Regions from separate parts of the Amycolatopsis sp. lyj-346 genome, predicted to be linked through region 2. Evidence: riboswitches for the same ligand, from Rfam matches in the RefSeq annotation. Region 2 holds a riboswitch; each other region holds the start of a gene.
What was found. Region 2 has a riboswitch for S-adenosylmethionine ahead of thrC (threonine synthase). Riboswitches for the same ligand answer to the same signal wherever they lie in the genome.

Region 1 (7,785 bases), on a different contig from region 2:
GTCCAGGGCACGCCCTCGGGGCCGTACAACGTCCAGGGCGCCCCTTCCGGGCCGTACACCGTGCAAGGCGCGCCCTCGGGGCCCTACCACGTCCAGGGCACGCCGTCCGGGCCCCACCAGGTCCAGGGCACGCCGTCCGGACCCCACCACGTCCAGGGCACGCCGTCCGGGCGATACCCCGGCCCGCCGCCCCGGCCGCAGCTGCCGCGCCCGCCGTTCACGCCGCCACCGGTTCCGCTCGACCCGGCCGTGAGCACGTGGGGCGTGCCGCAGACGGCGTCGTGGGCCCGCGGCGACGAACCCGCCCGGCCGAGCGGGCCCGCCGGCGGCAGGCGGGGCAGGCTCGGCGAGGTCATGGAGACCCAGGGCCTGGAGGGCGAGCAGCTGTCGGTGCAGCTCCTGGAGGTCCAGGACCCGGCCGACTACCTGTTCAGCGCGGCCGGGTACCGCCTGGAGGAGGGCGAACGCGCGGTGGTGGTGCACACCGAGATCACCAACCGCGGCTCGATCCCGTTCGCGTCGCTGCCGGACAACTACCTCGAACTGCTCGCCCCCGACGGCCAGGCCATCGGCAAGGCGCCGGTGTCGCTGACGTCCCGGCCGCCGCACAAGATCGGCGTCAAACCGGGCGAGACGCTGGGCGGCCACACGGTGTACGTCCTGCCGGACGCCACCCGGGTGGTTTCGGTGCGCTGGAGCCCGCGGCCGGAGCCGGACGAGCGCACGCTGACCTGGTCGATCGAAGACTGAGGCTTCGGCGGAACAAGCCCCGCTAGTAGCTTTCGTCGCGCAGGGTTTCCAGTGCCTTCGCCAGGTCTTCCGGGTACTCCGACTCGAACTCGACCCAGCGGCCGTCCGCGGGGTGCGCGAAGCCCAGTGTCTTCGCGTGCAGCCACTGCCGGTTGAGCCCGAGGTGGCGGGCCAGCACCGGGTCGGCACCGTAGGTCAGGTCGCCGACGCAGGGGTGCCGCAGTGCCGAGAAGTGGACGCGGATCTGGTGCGTCCGCCCGGTTTCGAGCTTGATGTGTGCGAGCGACGCCGCCCGGAACGCCTCGACGACTTCGTAGTGCGTCACGCTCGGGCGGCCGCCCTGGACGACGGCGAACTTGTAGTCGTGGCGCGGGTGGCGGTCGATGGGGGCGTCGATCGTGCCGCGCATCGGGTCCGGGTGGCCCTGGACGATCGCGTGGTAGCCCTTGTCGACCGTGCGTTCCTTGAACGCGCGCTTCAGCACGGTGTAGGCGTGCTCGCTCTTGGCCACCACCATCACCCCGGTGGTGCCCGCGTCGAGCCGGTGGACCACGCCCTGGCGCTCGGCCGCGCCGGAGGTCGAGATGCGCAGGCCGGTCGCGGCGAGGCCGCCGACGACGGTCGGGCCGGTCCAGCCCGGGCTCGGGTGCACCGCGACGCCAACCGGCTTCGAGATCACCACGATGTCGTCGTCGTCGTGCAGGATCTGCATGCCGTCGACCGGCTGCGCGACGACCTCGACCGGGTTCGCCGGTTCGGGCAGCGTGATCTCCAGGAGGCCGCCGCCGGAAAGCCGGTCGGACTTGCCCGCGGGACGGCCGTCGAGCAGCACGTCCCCGGACTCGGCGAGCTCGGCGACGACCGTGCGGGACAGCCCGAGCAGCTTGGCGAGGCCGGCGTCGACCCGCATCCCGTCGAGCCCGTCGGGCACCGGGAGCATCCGCGACGTCACGCCTGCTCCTCCTGCTTCTTCTTGTCCTTGGTCGACGTGCCGTCGTAGTCCTTGCCCAGCAGCGACAGCAGGACGATCAGGGCGCCGCCGACGCAGATCGCGGAGTCGGCGATGTTGAAGATCGCGAAGCCCTTGCCGTTGGGGGCGAACGCCGAGATGAAGTCGACGACGTGGCCCTGCAGCCCGCCGGGCGCGCGGAAGATGCGGTCGGTCAGGTTGCCGGTGGCGCCGGCGAGCACGAGGCCGAGGCCGATCGCCCAGCCGACCGAGCGCAGCCGCCGCGACAGCCAGATGATCGCGATGACCACGGCGAGCGCGACCAGGGCGAGCACCCACGTCATGCCGGTGGCCATCGAGAACGCGGCGCCGGGGTTGCGGATCACCTGCAGGTAGATCAGCCCGCCGAGGATCCGGTGCGGCTCCTTGCCTTCCAGGTTGGCGACGACCAGGTTCTTCGTCACCAGGTCGATCGTCCAGAACACGACGGCGACCGCGAAGACCCAGCCGACCCGCCGCTTCGGCAGCAGCGGCTTCGCCGGGACCTCCGGGTTTTCGGGCGCATCGGCGGCGGGATCGGGCGCCGCCTCGGCGGGGTCGGCGGCGTCGGGTTCGGAGTGGCTGGGCTCGGTGCTCACCGGTCCATTGTCCACGGCGCCGGCCAGGCCGCGGCGGGCCCGTCCGGCCGCGGGCGCAGGAGCACGGCGAACGCGGCCGCCAGCAGCACGCCCGCCGTCGGCGAGCGCCCCCGCCGACGGCGGCTGGAACACCGCCGTGACCAGCGCGAACACCCGTACCGCCGTGCGCTCCCCTCGCCTCGGGCGACCGGCTCGGCGCGCGGCTTTTCCCTCAGCGAGGCGGTGAAGGCGGCGAGCAGGATCACCGCCGGCACCCAGCACGCCCGCCATGTCCGCCGAAAGCACCACGGCGACCAGGGCGAACGCGGCCGTCGTCAGCAGGACGAACCGGCCTCGGCTTCCGCCCGGCTCCGGCGTGACGGCAGCTGCGCCGCGGCCAAGCCGATCTCGGCGAACCCCGGCAACGCCGGCGGAAACCAGAAACGCGGCCCTCTCCCCCTCGGCCCAGGCCGGCGCTCAGCAGAACGGCGGCAGCTCCCGCGGGTCGCCCACCGGCGCCCAGCGGCCGTCCACCTTCGCGTACTCCCAGCGGGCGCCGCGGGCGGCGATCTGCCGCAGCGCCAGGACCACGCGGTCGACGTGGTCCGCCGTGCTGCCGAGGCCGAGGCTGACGCGGAGGGCCTGCTGCCCGTCGCCGCCGGTGACGCCGATCAGCCGCTTGGCCGCGATGTGGGCGCAGAAGGCGCCGTCGCGGACGCCGATGCCGTACTCGGCCGACAGCACCGCGGCGAGCCAGCCCGGGTCGAAGCCGTCGACGACGAAGCTGACCGTGCCGACCCGGTCGACCGGCGCGTCGAACAGCCGCAGCTCGGCGCAGCCCGGGATGCCTTCGAGGCCCTTGCGCAGCCGGGCGAGCAGGGCCTGCTCGTGCTCGACGACGGCGTCCCAGTGCGCGCCGAGGGTTTCGCACGCGACGCCGAGCGCGTACACGCCGACGGTGTTGGGCGAGCCGGCTTCGTGGCGCTCCGGCCCGGTGTTCCAGACGACGGCGCCTCCGGTGACGAGCTTGGTCGCGCCGCCGCCGGCGAGGTACGGGCGGGCCGCGCGCAGCCAGTCGGCGCGGCCGATCAGCGCACCCGCGCCGAAGGGCGCGTACAGCTTGTGGCCGGACAGGGCGACGTAGTCGACGTCCAGTTCCTTGATCGAGATCCGGCGGTGCGGGGCCAGCTGGGCGGCGTCGAGCGCGATCCGGGCGCCGTGTTTCCGCGCCACGGCCGCGATTTCCGCCACCGGGAGCAGCTCACCGGTCACATTGGACGCTCCGGTGACGACGACCAGCCGCGGCCCCTGCGGGGCGTCCGCGAGTGCTTCGTCCACAGCGGACACCGCGGCGAGTCGGGTGCGCGGGGTCGGCAGCCGCCGGACGTTCGGGCCCTGCCACGGCAGCAGCGCGGCGTGGTGCTCGGTGTCGAACACGATCACCGTGGTGTGCCGCGGCAGGCTGCGGGCGAGCAGGTTGAAGGAATCGGTGGTGTTGCGGGTGAAGACGACGGTGTCGGTCCGCCGCGCGTCGACGAAGCGGCGCAGGACGTCACGGGTGCGTTCGTAGAGCTTGGTGGACACCTGCGACGCGAAGCCGGCACCGCGGTGGACGCTGGCGTACCAGGGCAGGAACTCGTCGACGGCACTGCGGACGGCGTCGAGACACGGCGCGCTCGCGGCGTGGTCGAGATTGGCGTAGCCGATGTCCCCGCCGGTCACCAGCGGCACCCGCAGCGACGCCCCCGCGACGGCGGGGATGTCCTGGGCGGCAACGGTTTCGAGCTGGGTGCGGTCGATGGCGAGAGTCATCGGGTGCCTCCTCGGCGATCCGGGGGACCCCGGCGAGGGGCCCGCGCTTGCCCGTCGCACGGCGCGACCGGCCCGGTCTTCACCCGGGGCACCCCACCGCGGTAGGAGGGTTGCCGGCCAGCAAGCCGGGGCTTCGCGCTGGCACTCATGACCTGAGCCAGAAGGTAACCGAGAACGCCGCCGGTGGCCAACCCCCGCTTCACATTCTGAGACGGCGGTCACAGCCGGTGAGTACGCGCAACCGCGATGGCACGACGCACAGCGCCCCAATGTGGCCTTGGTTGCGTTGAACGCACCCAAGGTGGCCTTCGGTGCGTTCAACGCACCGAAGGCCACATTGGGGCGCTGGGGACGAGGTGTCGAGAGCGGCCGGGTTTGCGGGCTCGGCTGTGTCAGAGGCTCGCGCGGAAGCGGCCCGGCAGCCGGACCACCGCTCCGTCCGCGAGGTGCGTCGCGGTGCCCGAGTACTGCTCCGCCGCCGCCGTGAACCGCCAGCCGCCGAAGGTTTTGCCGTCGACCGGCTCGCCCGACGCCGCCGCGATCGTGGTCGAAATCCGGGCGAACGACACGCCGTCCCAGTTGCCCGCGGTCGCGTCCGGGAGCGTCCAGAGCGTGAAGTGGACGTGGGCGCCGGTGCTGCTGCCGCCGCACGGGAGCGCGTTGCCGGTCGACCCGAGCACCGTCCCGGCCTCGACGTGCTCACCGTCGGTGACCCGGATGCCCTCCAGGTGGTAGTAGCCGGTCCGCCAGCCGCCGTCGTGGTCGAGCGTCACCCAATCGCCGCCCGGGCAGTGCTGCAGGTGGGCCGTGCCGGCCAGCGGCGCGCGGACCGTGCCGTCCGCGGGGCTGAAGTCGATCGCGTTCTTCACGCCGGTGCTGCCGTCGTCGGAGTGGATGCCCGCCGAGTAGACCTGCTGGCCCGCTTCGAACGGCCACGCGAACATCGGGAAAGCCCCGGCGGACGCCGGGGCGGCGGCGAGGCCCACGGCCACCGTGACCGCGGCGGCCAAACCCGCCGCACGCACGAAGAGGTTCACGGCGCGTACTCCTCTGGCGTCAAGTTCACTCGAACGAGCGCACATTAAGCCAAAAGAGGGACTACTGGGAAGACTGTTCGTGAATTTCCGTTATCGGCCGGACTCGCCCTTCCAGCGAGCCAGGCGCCCGGCCCGGTCGACGGCGCGCAGCCGGCGCTCGACCGCGTCGCGGACCGCGCTCGTCGTGACGACCAGCAGCTGGTCGTGCTCCTGCAGCCGGCTGGTCTTCTGCGGCGTGAAGCCCGCGCCGTCGCGCACGACCAGGCTGATCGTCGCCCCGACGGGCAGCCGGAGCTCGGACAGGTACACGCCGTGCAGCTTCGATCCCGGCTGGATCCGGACCTGGAGCAGTTCCGCGCCCAGCTCGTCCAGCGGCGCGGAGTCGACCTCGACCTCGTGCGCCTCGGACTTCTTGGCCAGCCCGAGCCGGCGCGCGAGCGGGCCGAGCGTCGCCCCCTGCACCAGCGTCAGCACGACGACCAGCACGAACACCGCGTCGACCAGCCGCTGCGCGCCCGGCAGGCCCTGCGACAGCGGGATCATCGCGAGCACGATCGGCACCGCGCCGCGCAGCCCGGCCCACGACAGGAACGCCTGTTCCCGCCACGGCAGCCGGAACGGCAGCATCGACAGCACGACCGAGAGCGGCCGCGCCAGCAGCAGCACGACCGCGCCGGCGACCAGGCCCGGCACGATCGCGTCGAGCAGGCGTCCCGGCGAGGCGAACAGCCCGAGCAGCACGAACAGCCCGATCTGCGCCAGCCAGCCCAGGCCCTCGGCGAACGACAGCGTGTCCGACCGGTGCGGCAGCCGCGAATTGCCGAGCACCAGCGCGGCGACGTAGGTGGCGAGCAGCCCGGACGCGTGCAGCAGCTGCCCGGACGAGTACGCCAGGACGCACACCGCGACCGTCGCGAGCGGGTAGAGGCCGGTCGCCGGCAGCGCGGCCCGGCGCAGCGCGAAGCCGCCGAGCCAGCCGAAGGCCAGGCCGATCACCAGGCCCGCCGTCAGCTCGTAGACCACCAGCAGCGGCAACGTCCAGTCCACAGTGGTGCCTTCGGCCAGCACCACGACGGCGATGTAGGCCGGCGCGTCGTTGATGCCCGACTCGAGTTCGAGCGCGCCGGTGAGCCGTTTGCCGATCCCCGCCGTGCGCAGCACCGAAAACACCGCGGCCGCGTCCGTCGAGGCGAGCACCGCACCCCAGAGCAGCGCCAGCCGCCAGTCGAGGCCCAGCAGCCAGTGCAGGGCCGCCCCGGTGACCGCGACGCTCACCACGACGGCCACTGTGGACAGTGCAATTCCGCGGCCCAGCGCCGGTTTCACCGCCGACCACCGGGTGGTCAGCCCACCTTCGGCGAGGATCATGACGAGTGCGGCGAGGCCGAGCGACTGGGTCAGTTCGGGATTGTCGAACCGGATGCCGAAGCCGGCTTCGCCCAGCAGCACGCCGATCCCGAGGTACAGCAGCAGCGAGGGCAGGCCCAGCCGGATCGAGACGCGCACGGCCAGCACGGAGGCGAGGAGCACGGTCCCGCCGACGCCGAGCAGCACGGGAAGCTGGTCCATGCCGCCTCCTCCCGAGTGCCGTGGGGCCCTCAGAATAGTGCGGCACAGGGGTTAACTCGTTCGTGTACCGCTGCCCGGCGCCGGACACCCGGTGTGTTAAGGCGCCGCAACACCACTGAGCGCGTCGAGATCGACACCGAGGGCAGCGAACGGCTTCCCCGCCGCCGGCAGCACCTTGACCGCGCGGTGGCCGCCGGTGGCCACCCAGCCGGCGTCGACCGCCCGGTCGAGCAGCGCGGCGGGCAGGGCGCCGGCGAGGTGGTCGCGGCGCTCCGTCCAATCCAGACAGTCACGCAGCAGCGGCCGCCGCCCGGCGGCCACCGGCACGCCGAGGTCCGCCAGCACGGCGCGGCCACGCGGGGTCAGGGTCAGCCCGTCGGCGGTGCCGACCAGGCCGGTGGCGAGCATGCCGTCGCGCAGGGCGACGCCGAGCTCGCCGGCGAGGTGGTCGTAGCAGGTGCGGGCGAACCCGAGCCGTCGCGCCCGCAGCGACGACTTCAGGCCGGTCACCGGCCTTTGTTCGGCAGTTTTTCGGGGGCTCCGGCTGGCGGAGCCCCCGGCCCGGGGCGGAGCCCCGAATGTCACTGCGTGCTGGGCCAGGTGCTCGATCAGCTCGGCGACGCGCGGGTCGGCGATCCGGACGTAGCTGGCCCGCCCCTGCTTGACCCGGGCGACGAAACCGGCGCCGGCCAGCCGCGTGACGTGCTCACTGGCGGTCGAGAGCGCGATCCCGGCCGCCTTCGCCAGTTCGCCGACGGTCCAGGCCCGCCCGTCCAGCAGCACGAGGCACATGGTGGCCCGGCTCGGGTCGGCGAGCACCGCGGCCACCTCGGCCAGCGCGATCGTCTCCATACCCCCACGCTACGGCCCCGACCCATCGGCCACGGCCGAACCTTCGTGCCCCGAGGGTCGGCCCGCGCACCTGGACGGTCGGCTCACGTACCTGGAGGGTCGGCCGGCGTACCTGGGCGGTCGGCTCGCCGGCCGACCTCCTGGGTACGCGAGCCGACCGTCCGCGTCAGAGGGACTTGAGGAACTTCGCGGCCAGCTG
Region 2 (7,785 bases):
GCAGGCCGAGGAAGCCGCAGCGGAAGCCGAAGCCCAGCGCCACCGACGTCTCCGGCTCGTAGTCGAGCGCCGCGTCGTTCAGCTGGAGCTTGTCCAGCGCCTCACGCAGCTCGGGGTAGTCGGAACCGTCCACCGGATACAGCCCGGAGTAGACCATCGGCTTCGGCTCGCGGTAGCCGGCCAGCGCCTCCTTGGCGCCGTTGCGCTCCGACGTCACGGTGTCGCCGACCTTCGACTGGCGGACGTCCTTCACGCCGGTGATCAGGTAGCCGACCTCGCCGACGCCGAGGCCCTTGCTCGGCTTGGGCTCCGGCGAGATGATCCCGACCTCGAGGAGCTCGTGCGTCGCCCCGGTCGACATCATCTTGATCTTTTCGCGCGGGGTGATCTTGCCGTCGACGACGCGGATGTAGGTGACGACGCCGCGGTAGGTGTCGTACACCGAGTCGAAGATCATCGCGCGGGCAGGTGCGTCGGCGTCGCCCTGCGGCGCCGGGACCGACTTCACGACCTCGTCGAGCAGCGCGCCGACGCCCATGCCGGTCTTGGCCGAGACCCGCAGGACGTCGTCGGGCTCGCAGCCGATGATGTGGGCCAGCTCACCCGCGTACTTGTCGGGGTCGGCCGAGGGCAGGTCGATCTTGTTGAGCACCGGGATGATCTGGAGGTTGTTCTCCAGCGCGAGGTACAGGTTGGCCAGGGTCTGGGCCTCGATCCCCTGCGCCGCGTCGACCAGCAGGACCGCGCCTTCGCACGCCTCCAGGGCACGGGAGACCTCGTAGGTGAAGTCGACGTGGCCCGGGGTGTCGATCATGTGCAGGACGTGGTCCTGCCCGTCGACCTGCCAGGGCAGCCGGACGTTCTGCGCCTTGATGGTGATCCCGCGCTCGCGCTCGATGTCCATCCGGTCGAGGTACTGGGCCCGCATGGCGCGCTCTTCCACCACGCCGGTGAGCTGCAGCATGCGGTCGGCCAGGGTCGACTTGCCGTGGTCGATGTGCGCGATGATGCAGAAGTTCCGGATGAGCTCCGGCGGCGTGAAGGTGGTGTCGGCGAACGTCGTCACTCGAATGAGTCCTCGGAAAGTCGGGGATGGCCACCCCTATGGTCCCATGGCCCTCCGGGTGCGGGTGGGGGTCATCCCCGATGCGGCCTTTCTCGATCCGTGGTGCCCTCGAAGTATGAGCACTCCGCACCAGCCGGCACCCCCTCCCCAGCCGGAGACCAGCAGCTTCGCCCGCGTCCTCGACCGGACGTTCGGTCACCCCTCCGGCGCGCTCGGCCGCCTCGGCGGCTGGGTCATGGCCCGGGGCAACGCCGCCACCGAACACCGCATCGTCGACCTGGCGAAGATCGAGCCGGACGAGACCGTCCTGGTCGTCGGGCCCGGCCCGGGCGTCGGCCTGGCGGCCGCCGCCCGGCTGGCCGGGCGCGCCGTCGGCGTCGACCCCTCCCCCGAGATGCTCACGCTGTGCCACGAGCGCTGCGGCGACCGGGCCGAGCTGCGCGAAGGGTCGGCGGCGCACACCGGCGAGCCCGGCGAGTCCGTCGACGTCGTCCTGAGCGTGAACAACGTCATGCTGTGGGACGACCGGGCGGCCGGGTTCGCCGAGCTGTTCCGGGTGCTGCGCCCCGGCGGACGGCTACTGCTGTCCGCGCACGAGAAGTGGCTGCCCGTGAGCAGGCACGTCCTGGCCGACGAAGCCGCCGCCGCGGGCTTCGCCGACCTGCAGACCTGGACCTGGGAGCCGCCGGGGTTCGCCGCGCTCGCCGCGCAGCTGCGCGCCGTCAAGCCCGCCTAGCGGGTGTCCGTGCGGATCGGGTGGCCCTCGGGCACCTCGACCAGCACGATGCGCGTGCCGTCCGGATCGGCGATCCAGGCCTCGTCGAGGCCCCACGGCTCACGCCGGGCGTCGCGCACCGGCTCCAGGCCCTTCGCCTTGAGGCCGGCCAGTGCGCCGGCCAGGTCACGGACCTGCAGCCAGAGCACCAGATCGGGCGACGCGCCCGTCTCGCCCGCACCGGAGACCTCCAGGGAGCCGTGGCCGAGGAAGAACACGGTGCCACCGGGGAACTCCCGCTCCACGGCCAGACCGAGGGTGTCGCGGTAGAACGCCGTGGACGCGGCGACGTCGCGCGGGCGGATCAGCAGCCGGCTCTTCAGGATCTCCATCCGACCATCCCTACCGGACGGGCTCAGGCGGCCGCAATCGCCGCGATGCCGGACAGCACGATCACCGACCCGGCGAGCCGCCGCACGGCGTCACGTTCGCCCAGTACCAGCCACGCGGCGAGGCCGCCGAGCACGATGCTCAGCTCCCGGGCGGGCGCGACCAGGCTGACCGGCGCCATGGTGAGGGCGAACAGCACGAGGATGTAGGCGATCGGCGACAGGACCGCCACGAGCAGGACTTCGCGGCGCTGCTCACGCCAGATTCGCGTCACCTCGGCTCGGTCGGCCAGTGCACCGGGCACGAGCAGAGCGCTCTGCAGGACCGAGCCGAGGCCGAAGTAGACGACCGGCGGCACGCCGAGGCCGGTCACCGAGTGCGCGTCCCAGAGCGTGTAACCGGCGATGACGGCGCCGGTCAGCAGGCCGTAGCGGATCCCGGCCCGCACGGCCCGGGGGTCGCCCGCCTTGCGGCCGGTGCTGATCACCAGCACCCCGGCGACGACCAGGAACGCGCCGAGCAGACCGAGCGGGCCGGGCCGCTCGCCGAGCACGAGGACGGCGGCCAGCACCGACAGCAGTGGCCCGGTACCGCGCGCGACGGGGTAGACGACGGAGAGGTCGCCGACCCGGTACCCGCGCTGCAGCACGACGCCGTAGGCGATGTGCAGCACGGCGGTGACCGCGGCGGCGAGCAGCCAGCTCCACTGTGGACGGTAGTGGCCGGCGACGAGCACCACGATCGTGACCGGAAGCAGCAGGACGGCGCCGGCGGTGTAGTAGAGCCAGACGAACTGGGTGCCACCGGAGGAGACCCGCTTGGCGGCGAGGTTCCAGGCGGCGTGCACCACGGCGGCGACGAGGACGAGCGACAGCGCGGTGGCGTTCATGGCACCTCTCACGGGTTCCGCGGGCGCGGGACCTCCGGGCACTATCGTCGCCGACGGCACTCCCGGTGAGCGGATCCCGGCTCCGGGCGCGGGCGGCTGGGCTGTTAGAGTGGTCGCTCGCTGCCCGTGCGGCATTCCGTCATGGAGGAAACCGGCTCGTTTTCGAGCGGGGCCACTTCAGCGCGGCGGCGAATCTCACCGAGTGAAACAGGAGTTGCCCTATGGCCAACATCAAGTCGCAGATCAAGCGCATCACGACGAACGAGAAGGCGCGTCAGCGCAACCAGGCGATCCGGTCCTCGGTGAAGACCGCGATCCGCAAGGTCCGCGAAGCCGCCGAGGCCGGCGACAAGGCCAAGGCCGTCGAGCTGCAGCGCGACGCCGCCCAGAAGCTGGACAAGGCCGTCTCGAAGGGCGTCATCCACGCCAACCAGGCCGCCAACAAGAAGTCGGCGCTGGCGAAGCGCGTCAACGCGCTCTGAGCTGGTTGATTTCTGGGAAGGCCCCGGCTTCGGCCGGGGCCTTCTTCGTGTCCGCACGTCCCGGCTCGATGCTCCCGAGGCCGGCGCATCCCGCACCGATCAGCGGTCGCCCTTCGCCGCGGCCACCTCGAGGACCGCTCGTTCGAGCGCGTAACCCGGGTCCGCCGCCATGCCCTTGACCTCGGCGTTCAGTCGCGCGACGACGCGCATCGCCGTCGCCAGGCCGTCGGGGTTCCAGCCGCGGGACTGCCCCTGCGCCTTGCGGATCTTCCACGGCGGCATGCCGAGCTCGCCCGCCAGCTGGTTCGGGTTGCCCCGGCCGGCACCGGAGACCCGGGCGATCGTGCGGACCGCGTCCGCCAGCGCGTCGGCGACCAGGACGTGCGGGACACCCAGCTGCATCGCCCAGCGCAGCGACTCCAAGGCCGCCGCGCGGTCGCCGCCGACCGCCTTCTCCGCGACCGCGAACCCCGTCACGTCGGCGCGGCCGCGGTGGTAGCGGCGGACCGCGTCGGCGTCGACGGCCCCGCCCGTGTCCGCGACCAGCTGCGTCGCCGCCGAGGACAGTTCCCGCAGGTCGGAGCCCACGGCGTCGAGGAGGGCGGCGACGCCGGCCGGGTCGATCTTGCCGCCCACCCGGCGCACCTCGTGGCGCACGAACTGCTCCCGCTCGGCCGGCTTGGTCAGCTTCGGGCACTCGGTGACCTCGGCGCCGGCCTTCTTCAGCACGGCCGGGAGCGTCTTGCCCGCCTTGCTGCGGCCGCCACCGGTGTGCACGACGACGAGCACGACCCCGTCGGCCGGGTCCTTCAGGTACGACGCGACGGCGTCGGCCAGCTCCTGCGAGATGTCCTGCGCCGACTCGAGGACGATCACCCGGCCTTCGCTGAACAGCGACGGGCTGACCAGTTCGGCCAGCTCGGGCGCTGTGAGATCGGACACCCGGGCCCGGGTCAGCTCGGCGGTCGGGTCCGTCGCGCGGGCGGCGGCGAGCGTCTCGCGGACGGCCCGCTCGATCAGCAGTTCTTCCTCCCCCAGCACCAGCTGCAACGGGGCCGGGGCGGTGGCTTGCGCGGTCACCCGGGAATCCTCTCACTTGCGCTCCGGTGCGCCCGCTCCGGTGATGTCGAGCAGCCACCGTGGCACGGGCCGAGCGCGATGTCGTACGGTGTAGCCGAGGCAGCCCGCCCCGGAAGATCCGGCGTGCGCGGCACCGACAACTGAATACCGCTCATCCAGAGGGGCAGAGGGAACGGCCCGACGAAGCCCCGGCAACCGGCGTACAGCCTGTCATCCCGCGATCGCGGGATAGCTGACGACCACGGTGCCAATTCCGGCCCGCTTCGGCGGGGCAGATGAGGAAAGGAACCTCGCGATGACCGCCACCCTCGGCACGACCTCCACCACGAAGACCCCGGATCTTGGTCCTGCAGTCGAACTGGTGTCGAAGGAAGAGGGCCACCGGCAGCCGCTCGCCCCGGAGTTCGTCTCCGCCGAAGACTTCTCGCCGCTCGAGGTCGCCTACGACTTCGGCCGCGTCCGCCGCGAGGACATCGAGGCCGGCCCCAAGAACATCTGGCGCTACAAGAAGCTCCTTCCCGTTCCGTCCAACGTCGAAGAGATCCCGAACACCGAGCCGGGCGCGACGCGGCTGGTCCGCGCCGACCGCCTCGCCAAGGAACTCGGCCTCAAGCGCGTGTGGGTCAAGGACGACACCGGCAACCCGACGCACTCGTTCAAGGACCGCGTCGTCGCCGTCGCGCTGGCCGCGGCCCGCGAGTTCGGGTTCGAGGTGCTCGCGTGTCCGTCGACCGGCAACCTGGCCAACGCGACGGCCGCCGCCGCGGCCCGCGCCGGCTGGCGGTCGGTCGTGCTGATCCCCAAGAGCCTCGAGCGCGCCAAGATCCTCACCACCGCGGTGTACGACGGCGACCTCCTCGCCATCGACGGCAACTACGACGACGTCAACCGCCTCGCCACCGAGCTCGCCGGCGAGCACCCGAAGTGGGCGTTCGTCAACGTGAACGTCCGGCCGTACTACTCGGAAGGCTCGAAGACGCTGGCCTTCGAGGTTGCCGAGCAGCTCGGCTGGCGCATCCCGCCGCAGATCGTCGTCCCGATCGCCTCCGGTTCGCAGCTGACCAAGGTGGACAAGGGTTTCCGCGAGCTGGGTCAGCTCGGTCTCGTGGACGCCAGCCCGTACAAGGTGTTCGGCGCCCAGGCCACCGGCTGCTCGCCGGTGTCGGCCGCGTTCCGCGCCGGCCAGGACGTGGTCCAGCCGGTGAAGCCGGACACGATCGCCCGCTCGCTGGCGATCGGCAACCCGGCCGACGGCCCGTACGTGCTCGACATCGTCAACCGCACCGGCGGCGCGATCGAGGACGTCTCCGACGAAGAGGTCGTCGAGGGCATCCGCCTGCTGGCCCGCACCGAAGGCATCTTCACCGAGACGGCGGGCGGGGTCACCGTCGCCACGGCCAAGAAGCTGGTCGAGACGGGCAAGCTGGACCCGGACGCCGAAACGGTGCTGCTCATCACCGGCGACGGCCTCAAGACCCTCGACGCGATCGAGAACCACGTGGGCCCGAAGGCCACGCTGCCGCCCTCGGCCGCGGCCGTGAACAAGGCCCTCGGCTACTGAGCCCGGCCCGGGGCGGGCACCTTGGCCCGCCCCGGCGCTCAGCGGCGGGGCGGCCCGCGGGGCTCGCCCCGGCGGGCGATTGCCGTTCCGGCGACCACGGCCGTGTCGCCGTCCACGTCGGTGCGGGTGACCCGCGCGCCGAGCGCCACCAAGGTGTCCATTGTGGACTTGCTGGGATGTCCGTACGTGTTTCCCGCGCCCACGCTGACCATCGCCACCCGTGGGGCCACCGCCGCGAGGAACGACGGCAACGAGTAGCGGCTGCCATGGTGGGGCACCTTCAACACCTCCGCTCTCAGATCTCCGATGTCGGCCACCAGGTCTGCCTGCGCGGCCAGTTCGACGTCGCCGGTCAGCAGGATCCGGCCCACCGCGGTCTCCGCCCGTAGCACCACCGAGCTGTTGTTGATCGTCGTGCCGTCCGGTCGCTCCACCGAACGGGCCGGTACGTAGCGCGGGCCCAGGACGTCGAGCGCCAGGCCGGGCCAGTCCAGCCGCTCGCCCGGGCTCAGCTCCACCAGCGGCACCGCCCGCCGGTCGGCCTCGGCCGCCACCTGACGCCACGCCCACCCCGGCGACCGCCCCGGGCCGACGGCGACCGCGCCGACCGAGCGGCCGTCGAAGACCGAGGCGAGGCCGCCGATGTGGTCGGCGTGCAGGTGGCTCAGCACCAGCAGCGGGATCCGGTCGACGGCCAGCCGGTGCAGGCACTCGTCGACCGGCCCCGGCTCGGGTCCGGCGTCGACGACGACCGCCCGTCCCGGCTCGCCGGTCGCCAGCACGACCGCGTCGCCCTGGCCGACGTCGCATTCGACCATCGCCCAGTTCCGCGGCGGCCACGCCGGCGCCAGTACCCGGACCGGCACGAAGATCAGCAACACGCCGGTGACGAGCACCGCCATCAGCACCCGCACCCGCCGGTGCCGGGCCGCGAACACCAGCCCGGCGAGGACCGCGGCGGCGAGCAGACCGCCCACCCAGCCACCGGGCCAGGCGATGACCGCGCCCGGAGCCCGCGCGCCGTGCCGGGCCACTGTGATCAGCCACCGGGCCTCCGGGTCGGCCAGGTGCACGAGGACCTTCCCCGCACCCGGCCACCAGGGCCCGGTGACCGTCGCCAGCACGCCGAGCACCGTCGCCGGAGCCACGACCGGCGCCGCGAGGACGTTGGTCAGCACCGAGACCAGGCTCACCGAACCCGCCATGCCCGCGAGCACCGGCGCCGTCACCAGGAAGGCCGCCAGCGGGATGGCCAGCCCCTCCGCGAATCCCGGCGGGATCCCGCGGCGGATGAGGGCGTCGGCCCACCTCGGCGCGAGGAGGACCAGCCCACCGGTGGCGCACACCGACAGGGCGAAGCCGAAGTCCGTGGCCATCGCCGGATCCGCCACCACCAGCACGCACATCGCGAGGGCCAGCGCGGGCAGCGCCGAACCACGGCGTCCCAGCGCCAGGGCCAGCAGTGCCACGGCCGACATGACGCCCGCCCGCAGCACGCTCGGCTCCGGGCCGACCAGGACGAGGAACCCGGCCAGGCACGTCCCGGCCGCCGCGGCCGACAGCCGGGGTCCGAGCCGCAGCAGGCGCAACAGGAGCAGTACC
Region 3 (7,785 bases), on a different contig from region 2:
GAAGGCGTTGTCGCGCAAGGCGTTCGACACCGCGGGCGCGCACCTGGCCCGGTCCCGGTTCAAGCTGGCCGCAGCCGAGGCGATGAAGGTCGTCACCGCGGCGAACAAGTACATCTCCGACCAGGAGCCGTGGAAGCTCAAGGACGACCCCACGCGGCGCGACACCGTGCTGCACACCGCGCTGCAGGTCGTCTCCGACGCCAACACGCTGCTGACGCCGTTCCTGCCGCACTCGGCCCAGAAGGTGCACGAGGCCCTCGGCGGCACCGGCGTCTGGGCGGCCCAGCCGGAGCTCAAGGAGGTCGACGACCTCGACATCGCCGGCCGGGTCAACCCGATCCTCACCGGCGACTACGCGGGCGAGCGGGCGAAGTGGGAGTCGAAGCCGATCGAGGTCGGCAAGCCCCTGCAGAAGCCGTCGCCGCTGTTCACCAAGCTCGACCCGGCGCTCGGCGAGACCGGCCCGGAGTGGGCGCCGATCGTCAAGGAGTAAGAGGTGTGCATGGGTGACGAGAAGCGCGAACTGCCGCCGGTCCCGGACCGGCTCCCGGTGTCGGTGGTGGACGCGCACACCCATCTCGACGCGTGCGGCGCGGTCACCGCGGCCGATGTCACGGCCATGGTCGACCGCGCCGAGCGCGCCGGCGTCGCCCGCGTCGTCACGGTCGCCGACGACCTCGCCTCGGCCCGCTGGGTCGTCGAGGCGGCGGGCTGGGACCGGCGCGTGTTCGCCGCGGTCGCGATCCACCCGACCCGGACCAAGGAGTTCGGCGAGGCCGAGCGGGCCGAGGTCGAGCGGCTGGCGGCGGACGACCGCGTGGTCGCCGTGGGGGAGACCGGTCTCGACTACTACTGGGACTACTCGCCGCACGACGCCCAGCAGGAGGCGTTCCGCTGGCACATCGACCTCGCGAAGCGGCTCGGCAAGCCGCTGATGATCCACGACCGCGAGGCCCACGACGACGTGTTGCGCATCCTGGCCGAAGAGGGTGCGCCGAATGCCGTAATTTTCCATTGTTTTTCCGGGGACGCGGAAATGGCCCGCAAGTGCGTCGACGCGGGGTATGTCCTTTCCTTCGCGGGCACCGTCACGTTCAAAAACGCGAAAGGCCTCCACGCGGCGGCCCGGCTGTGCCCGGCGGGGCAGTACCTCGTCGAGACGGACGCGCCGTTTCTGACCCCCCACCCGTTCCGTGGGCGGCCGAACGAGCCGTTCGGCGCCGCCTACACCGTCCGTCACCTGGCGACGCTCAGAGGCGAAGGTGTCCACGAAGTCGCCGAAGCGGTCCGGACCACCGCCGAGCGGGTGTACCGACTCCCCAGCGTCACAACGGGTTGAACGCATTGCGACAACAGGGTTCCCGGCTCGTCCACCTGATGGGTGACGGGGATCACGACACTCCGGGGGGTGTTTGCGCAACCCGCCGCGACCCGTTACTGTCCCGTGATCGTGCCGGTCGGTACTGCACCATGCAGTTGCCGGCTGTTACGCCCACAGTCACGTCAGTGCACGTCGGGGAAGCGGAACCGGAGCAGGTACGAGCCGGAACCGTGACGATGGCGCCGGCTGAGGGCCCAGACGTAAAGGTGCTGCCCCGAACGGCGCCTTGGGAAAGGGAACGACCCGGTGACACGTAGCAGACAGGCTGGAGCGCGCTCCGCGGCCGTCCTCGACCGCGAATTCGAGGACACTGCGTACGGCCAGCTCGACTTCTCCGACGACCCGAACATCACGCAGCAGGACATCCTCGCCGCTCTCGGCCCCGATGCCGAAGCGATGATGGCCGAGATCGACGTCGACGTCGACGAACTGATCCGCCTCATCAACGCGGAGACGACCTACCTGCCGCCGATCGTCATCCCGGACGGCCTCGACGAGGACCGCACCGCTTCCCCCGAAGCGCGTCGCGCGGCCCTGGACGAGGGCCTCCGGCAGACCACCAAGGTCTGGAAGCGCCGGTTCCTCAAGGGCGCCGTCCTCAGCGTCATGATCAGCGTCGCCGGCGGCGGCGCGGCCGCGCTGGCGATGAACAAGAGCATCACCGTCGACGTCGACGGCCACCAGCAGACCGTGCACTCCTTCGGCGACACCGTCGGCGAGGTGCTCGAAGACGCGGGCCTGTCCGTCGGCGAGCACGACTCGCTCTCGCCCTCCCCGCAGGCGGAGGTCGGCGACGGCGGCGTCATCAAGCTCGAGCGCGGTCGCCAGCTGAAGCTGATCGTCGACGGCACCGAGCGCACCTCCTGGGTCCGCGCGACCCACCTCGGCGACGCGCTGAACCAGCTCGGCATGACCGAAGCCGAGAAGGACGGCACGTGGATGTCGATGCCGAAGAGCGGCGAGCTGCCGCTCGAGGGCGCGACCGTCGAGATCAAGACGCTCAAGAACATCACCCTGTACGACGGCGGGAACGCGCCGAAGCAGGTCAAGACCACCGCCGTGACGACGCAGGAGTTCCTGGGCGAGTACAAGCTCACCCTGGGCCCGGAGGACAAGGCCGAGGGCGGTCTGGACGTCAAGCTGACCGACGGCGCCGAGGTGCACATCAGCCGCACCGGCGTCTCGACGGTCGTCCAGAAGGAGAGCATCGACCCGCCCGAGCAGCGCGTCGACGACCCGAACCTGGCCAAGGGCAAGACGCAGGTCGAGGACCCCGGCACGCCCGGCGAGAAGGAAGTGACCTACAAGGTCACGCAGAAGAACGGCAAAGAGGTCGGCCGGGAGAGCATCTCCGAGAAGGTCCTGACCCAGCCGAAGCCGAAGATCATCCACGTCGGCACCAAGGAAGCCCCGGCGCCGGCCATCGGCGACGCCTCCTCGTGGGACCGCATCGCGCAGTGCGAGTCGGGCGGCAACTGGGCCATCAACACCGGCAACGGCTACTACGGCGGCCTCCAGTTCGACAAGCGCACGTGGGACGCCTACGGCGGCGACGAGTACGCGAGCCTGCCGCACCAGGCCTCCCGCGAGCAGCAGATCGCGGTCGCCGAGAAGGTCCGCGACGCCCGCGGCGGCTACGGCGCCTGGCCGGTCTGCGGCAAGAAGGCCTGACAGCTCCCTCGAGCGGCCCCCGTCCACCCCGGACGGGGGCCGTTTTCGTGAGGCCGAACCGACCCTCCAGGTACGTGAACCGACCGTCCGGGTACGCGAACCGACCCCCTGGGTAGGCTCGTCCGGTGGTTGAACTGCTGGGACCGGCCGAAATCCGCGGGCTGGCGGCCGAACTCGACGTGCGGCCGACCAAGAAGCTCGGGCAGAACTTCGTGCACGATCCCAACACCGTCCGCCGGATCGTCGAACTCGCCGGGATCAGCCCGGACGACGTCGTCCTCGAGGTCGGGCCCGGGCTCGGGTCGCTGACCCTTGGCCTGCTCGCCACCGGGGCGCGGGTCGTCGCCGTCGAGATCGACCCCAAGCTGGCCGAGCGGCTGCCCGCGACCGTCGCCGAGCGGGGCCCCGAGGCCGCGGAGCGGCTGACCGTCGTCGGAGCCGACGCCCTGCGCGTCACCCGCGGCGAACTGGGCGAGCCCACCGCCCTCGTCGCCAACCTGCCCTACAACGTCGCCGTGCCCGTCGTGCTGCACCTGCTGGCCGAGGTGCCCTCGCTCCAAAAGGGCCTCGTCATGGTGCAGACCGAGGTCGCCGACCGGATGGCCGCCGGCCCCGGCAGCCGGACCTACGGCGTGCCCAGCGTCAAGCTGGCCTGGTACGGCTCCGCACGCAAGGTCGCCGCCGTGCCACGCTCGGTGTTCTGGCCGGTGCCGAACGTCGATTCCGCGCTGGTCGCCTTCGAACGCGGCGAGACGACGGCGTCCGCCGACCGCGAGCAGCTCTTCCGCCTGGTGGACGCCGCCTTCTCACAACGCAGGAAGACGCTCCGGGCCGCGCTCGCGGGCTGGGCGGGCTCGGCCGACCGGGCCGGCGAGCTGCTGACGGCCGCCGGGATCGACCCCCGGACCCGGGGCGAGCAGCTGGACGTCCACGCCTTCGCCCGGATCGCCGCCGCCCGGTAGTACTCCACAGTGGAAGCGGTGAAAAATACGCCCCGCGACCCGTGATCCCGCGATTCGGACACCTCCACTCGTGTGATCTGGGCCAATGGGCTTGCTTTCGCTCCTCGGGATCGGTTTTACTCAGTACGTCCATCCCGAGCGACTGAGAGACCTGGCTCGCCGAAGTCGCAGCAACCACCCTCCGCAGGGCAGGTGCTACCGCCAGGACCGATGGAGGCCGTTTTCGATGAAGAGGGTAGCTCGCCCCCTGCTCCTGACCAAGCGTCGCGTTGTCGACGAAGGCCGCCGCTCCGTGACCGCATGTCGACGCTCCAACTGAGCTAGTCCGACCCGGTCCACCCTTCTTCACGCACCGTCCACAACGGACGGACTTCGCTTGCGGCCGGGCGCGCCCTCCTGTGGCGGCGCCCCGTTTTCTGGAGCCTTCGTGATCACCGTCGAAAATCTGTCCAAAACCTTTGCCACCAACGGAAACTCCGTCATCGCGCTGCGGGACGTGAGCGTGGACGTCCAGGCGGGCTCGCTGTTCGGCGTGGTCGGTCCCGCCGGGTCCGGCAAGTCCGTTCTCGCCCGTTGCATCGCGCTGCAGGAGCGTCCCGACCGCGGCGTCGTCCGCCTCGACGGCCTCAACACCGGCACCCTCGACGGCCGCCGCCTGCGCGAGATCCGCCGTCAGCTCGGCGTCGTCTCCACGAAGCCGGAGCTGATCGCCGAGCGCACCATCGCCGGCAACATCGCCTCGCCGCTCGAGCAGCTCGGCGTCGACGGCCCGCAGCGCCGCAGCCGGGTCGGCTCGCTGCTCGACCTCGTCGGCCTGACCCCGCGCGCCACGCAGCGTCCCGGCGAGCTGACCGCCGGTCAGCTCCGCCGCGTCGCGGTCGCGAAGGCGCTGGCGGCGGCTCCCGCCGTGCTGCTCGCCGACGACCCGACCGCCGGCGTCGACGCGGCGGAGGCCGGCGCGGTGCTCGCCGTCCTCGACCGGGCGCGCTCCGAGCTGGGCGTCACCGTCGTCGTCACGACGCCGGACGCGGGCGTGGTCCGCCGGGTCTGCGACGACGTCGCGGTGCTGGAGGACGGCACGATCGTCGAGCGCGGCACGGTGCTCGACCTGATCGCCGACCCGTCGAGCCGCACCGCGCAGGCGCTGCTGCCGTCCATCGAGACCACCCGCGCGCAGACGGCCCGCTACGACCGCTCGGCCGACGTCGTGCTGGTCGGCTTCGCCTCGGTGGGTGCGCTGCTGCCCGAGGCCGCCGGCCGCTTCGACGTCGAGTTCGCCACCATCGGCGGCGGCCTGACCCGCATCGGCGACACCCCGGTCGGCCGCTTCCGCCTCGGCGTCCGCGGCGAGCGGGCCGACGCGGCGCTGGCCTGGGTCGCCGAGCGCGGCGGCCACGTCACGCACACCGCCCGCGGCCCCCAGGGTGTCGCGGCCGCCTGACCCGCCCCCGCCCCAAGCGCCCCAATGTGGCCTTGGTTGCGTTGAACGCACCCAAGGCGGCCTTCGGTGCGTTGAATCAGCACTGCGGCGCGCAGCGTCTCCGTTGAGGGTGGTGGCGGGGGCATGGATGGAGCACCGAAGGCCACATTGGGGCGCTGGGGCGGGCACGTAGGCTGGTCGGGTGCTCGCCGTAGTTCCGCCCCCAGTCACCGTCCGGGTCCCGGCCAAGGTCAACCTGCACCTTTCGGTCGACGACCTGCGCGAAGACGGTTACCACGAGCTGGTGACCGTGTTCCAGGCGCTGTCGCTGACCGACGAAGTGACCGTCGCGGTCACCGAAGAACCCGGCATCGAGGTCTACGGCGAGGGGGAGGGCTCGGTCCCGACCGGCCCCGAGAACCTGGCCTGGCGGGCCGTCGAAGCGCTGGCCGCGCACGTCGGGCGCACCGAAGAGCCGAAGGTCCGGCTGGTGCTGCGCAAGGGCATCCCGGTCGCCGGCGGCATGGCGGGCGGCAGCGCCGACGCGGCGGCGACGCTGGTCGGGCTGGCGAGCCTGTGGAACCTCGACGTCACCCGCGACGAGCTGGCCGAGATCGCCGCCGGCCTGGGCAGCGACGTCCCGTTCGCGCTCTACGGCGGCACCGCGCTGGGCACCGGCCGCGGCGAGCAGCTGGTCCCGGTGCTGTCGCGGCACACGTTCCACTGGGTGCTGGCCTTCGACACCGAAGGGCTGTCGACGCCGAAGGTGTTCGGCGAACTCGACCGCCTGCGCGCGGCGGGCAACCCGCCCCGGATCGGCTCGCACACGCCGGTCGTCGAGGCGCTGGCCTCCGGCGACCCGCGCCAGCTGGCCCTGCTGCTGGGCAACGACCTGCAGGCGGCGGCGGTCTCGCTGCGCCCGGACCTGCGCCGCACGCTCCGGGCGGGCGTGAACGCGGGCGCGCTCGCGGGCACGGTGTCCGGTTCCGGCCCGACGTGCGCGTTCCTCTGCGAAGACGCGCATTCGGCGGTGGAAGTCGCGGCCGAGCTGTCGGGCGCCGGCGTGTGCCGGACGGTCCGCGTGGCCCACGGCCCGGTCCCCGGCGCCCGCGTCGTCGGCGGCGACGACGCGCCCCGCCCGGCACCGCCGCGGGTGCACGCATGAAGCACGCGGAGTTCGCGTTCCCCGGCCCCCTGCGCGACAAGCTGATCGCGGCGATCCTGCGCGGCGAGAAGACATCGACCACCGGCCTGGTCGCCGAGTACGAGAAGTACGGCGAAGAGCTGCCGTCCGTCGGCGAGCGCGAGCTGATGATCGACTCGGCGGGCAACGGGGTCGCGGTGCTCGAAACCACCGAGGTCCGCGTCCTGCCATTGTCCGAAGTGGACCTTCAGCACGCCCTGGACGAGGGCGAGGGCTTCACGAGCGTCGCCGAGTGGCGCGCCGATCACACGGACTACTGGCAGAGCGCCGAAATGCGCGCGGCCATGGAAGATCCCGAATTCACCGTGGACGACACGACTCAGGTCGTGGCGACGCGGTTCATGATCGTGGCAGTGTCTCCCACAGAGAGGATCGGCTGAACGGATGGCCAACCTGGTCAATCTCGAGTCGGTGAGCAAGTCCTACGGGGTGAAGCCGCTGCTGGACGGCGTCTCCCTCGGCGTCGCGGCCGGGCAGCGCATCGGCGTCGTCGGCCTCAACGGTGGCGGCAAGACCACCCTGCTGGAAGTCCTTTCCGGACTCGCCGAGCCGGATTCCGGGCGGGTGAGCCACGTCGGCGGTCTGCGGATGGCCGTGGTCACCCAGCGGACCGAGCTCCCGGACGGCAGCACGGTCGGCGAAGTGGTGCTCGAACGCTACGGCGCCGAGCACGAATGGGCCGCCGACGCGCGCGTTCGATCCATTGTGGACGGATTGGGCATCACCGCGATCGGGCTCGAAACGCCCACCGCGAACCTCTCCGGCGGTGAGCGGCGCCGGGTGTCCCTGGCCGCCGCGCTGACCGGTGAACTCGACCTCGTCGTCCTCGACGAGCCGACCAACCACCTGGACGTCGAAGGTGTCCAGTGGCTCGCCGACCACCTGCTGACCCGGCGGATCGCGGTCGTGGTCGTCACGCACGACCGGTGGTTCCTCGACACCGTCGCCACCCTGACGTGGGAGGTCGCGAACGGCCGCGTCGAGCAGTACGAAGGTGGCTACGCCGACTGGATCTTCGCGCGCGCCGAGCGCGCGCGGCTGGCGGCCACGGCCGAGGAGAAGCGGCAGAACCTGGCCCGCAAGGAACTGGCGTGGCTGCGCCGCGGCCCGCAGGCCCGCTCGTCGAAGCCGCGTTACCGCATCGAGG

Region 1: linked by a shared signal. The riboswitch ahead of ACLJQE_RS17310 (aminotransferase class V-fold PLP-dependent enzyme) and the one ahead of thrC (threonine synthase) in region 2 are both predicted to bind S-adenosylmethionine.
Region 3: linked by a shared signal. The riboswitch ahead of ACLJQE_RS22540 (methionine ABC transporter ATP-binding protein) and the one ahead of thrC (threonine synthase) in region 2 are both predicted to bind S-adenosylmethionine.

Annotation. Positions count from the first base shown of each region.
Region 1 is NZ_JAJPWT010000004.1:502,341-510,125, reverse strand. Features, by position in the region: gene ACLJQE_RS17330 (AsnC family protein) at 1-750, shown strand, start outside; gene ACLJQE_RS17325 (RluA family pseudouridine synthase) at 773-1,702, opposite strand; gene lspA (signal peptidase II) at 1,699-2,337, opposite strand; gene ACLJQE_RS17315 (hypothetical protein) at 2,334-2,582, opposite strand; gene ACLJQE_RS17310 (aminotransferase class V-fold PLP-dependent enzyme) at 2,794-4,128, opposite strand; SAM riboswitch class IV at 4,167-4,281, opposite strand; gene ACLJQE_RS17305 (M23 family metallopeptidase) at 4,521-5,165, opposite strand; gene ACLJQE_RS17300 (potassium/proton antiporter) at 5,256-6,734, opposite strand; gene ACLJQE_RS17295 (ArsR/SmtB family transcription factor) at 6,831-7,586, opposite strand; gene ACLJQE_RS17290 (penicillin-binding transpeptidase domain-containing protein) at 7,753-7,785, opposite strand, start outside.
Region 2 is NZ_JAJPWT010000010.1:265,171-272,955, reverse strand. Features, by position in the region: gene lepA (translation elongation factor 4) at 1-1,066, opposite strand, end outside; gene ACLJQE_RS27995 (class I SAM-dependent methyltransferase) at 1,182-1,802, shown strand; gene ACLJQE_RS27990 (VOC family protein) at 1,799-2,173, opposite strand; gene ACLJQE_RS27985 (DMT family transporter) at 2,197-3,060, opposite strand; gene rpsT (30S ribosomal protein S20) at 3,282-3,542, shown strand; gene holA (DNA polymerase III subunit delta) at 3,642-4,622, opposite strand; SAM riboswitch class I at 4,771-4,904, shown strand; gene thrC (threonine synthase) at 4,918-6,183, shown strand; gene ACLJQE_RS27965 (ComEC/Rec2 family competence protein) at 6,222-7,785, opposite strand, start outside.
Region 3 is NZ_JAJPWT010000007.1:164,495-172,279, forward strand. Features, by position in the region: gene metG (methionine--tRNA ligase) at 1-493, shown strand, start outside; gene ACLJQE_RS22525 (TatD family hydrolase) at 503-1,339, shown strand; gene ACLJQE_RS22530 (transglycosylase family protein) at 1,628-3,052, shown strand; gene rsmA (16S rRNA (adenine(1518)-N(6)/adenine(1519)-N(6))-dimethyltransferase RsmA) at 3,178-4,014, shown strand; SAM riboswitch class I at 4,141-4,231, shown strand; gene ACLJQE_RS22540 (methionine ABC transporter ATP-binding protein) at 4,442-5,455, shown strand; gene ACLJQE_RS22545 (4-(cytidine 5'-diphospho)-2-C-methyl-D-erythritol kinase) at 5,637-6,599, shown strand; gene ACLJQE_RS22550 (ASCH domain-containing protein) at 6,596-7,018, shown strand; gene ACLJQE_RS22555 (ABC-F family ATP-binding cassette domain-containing protein) at 7,023-7,785, shown strand, end outside.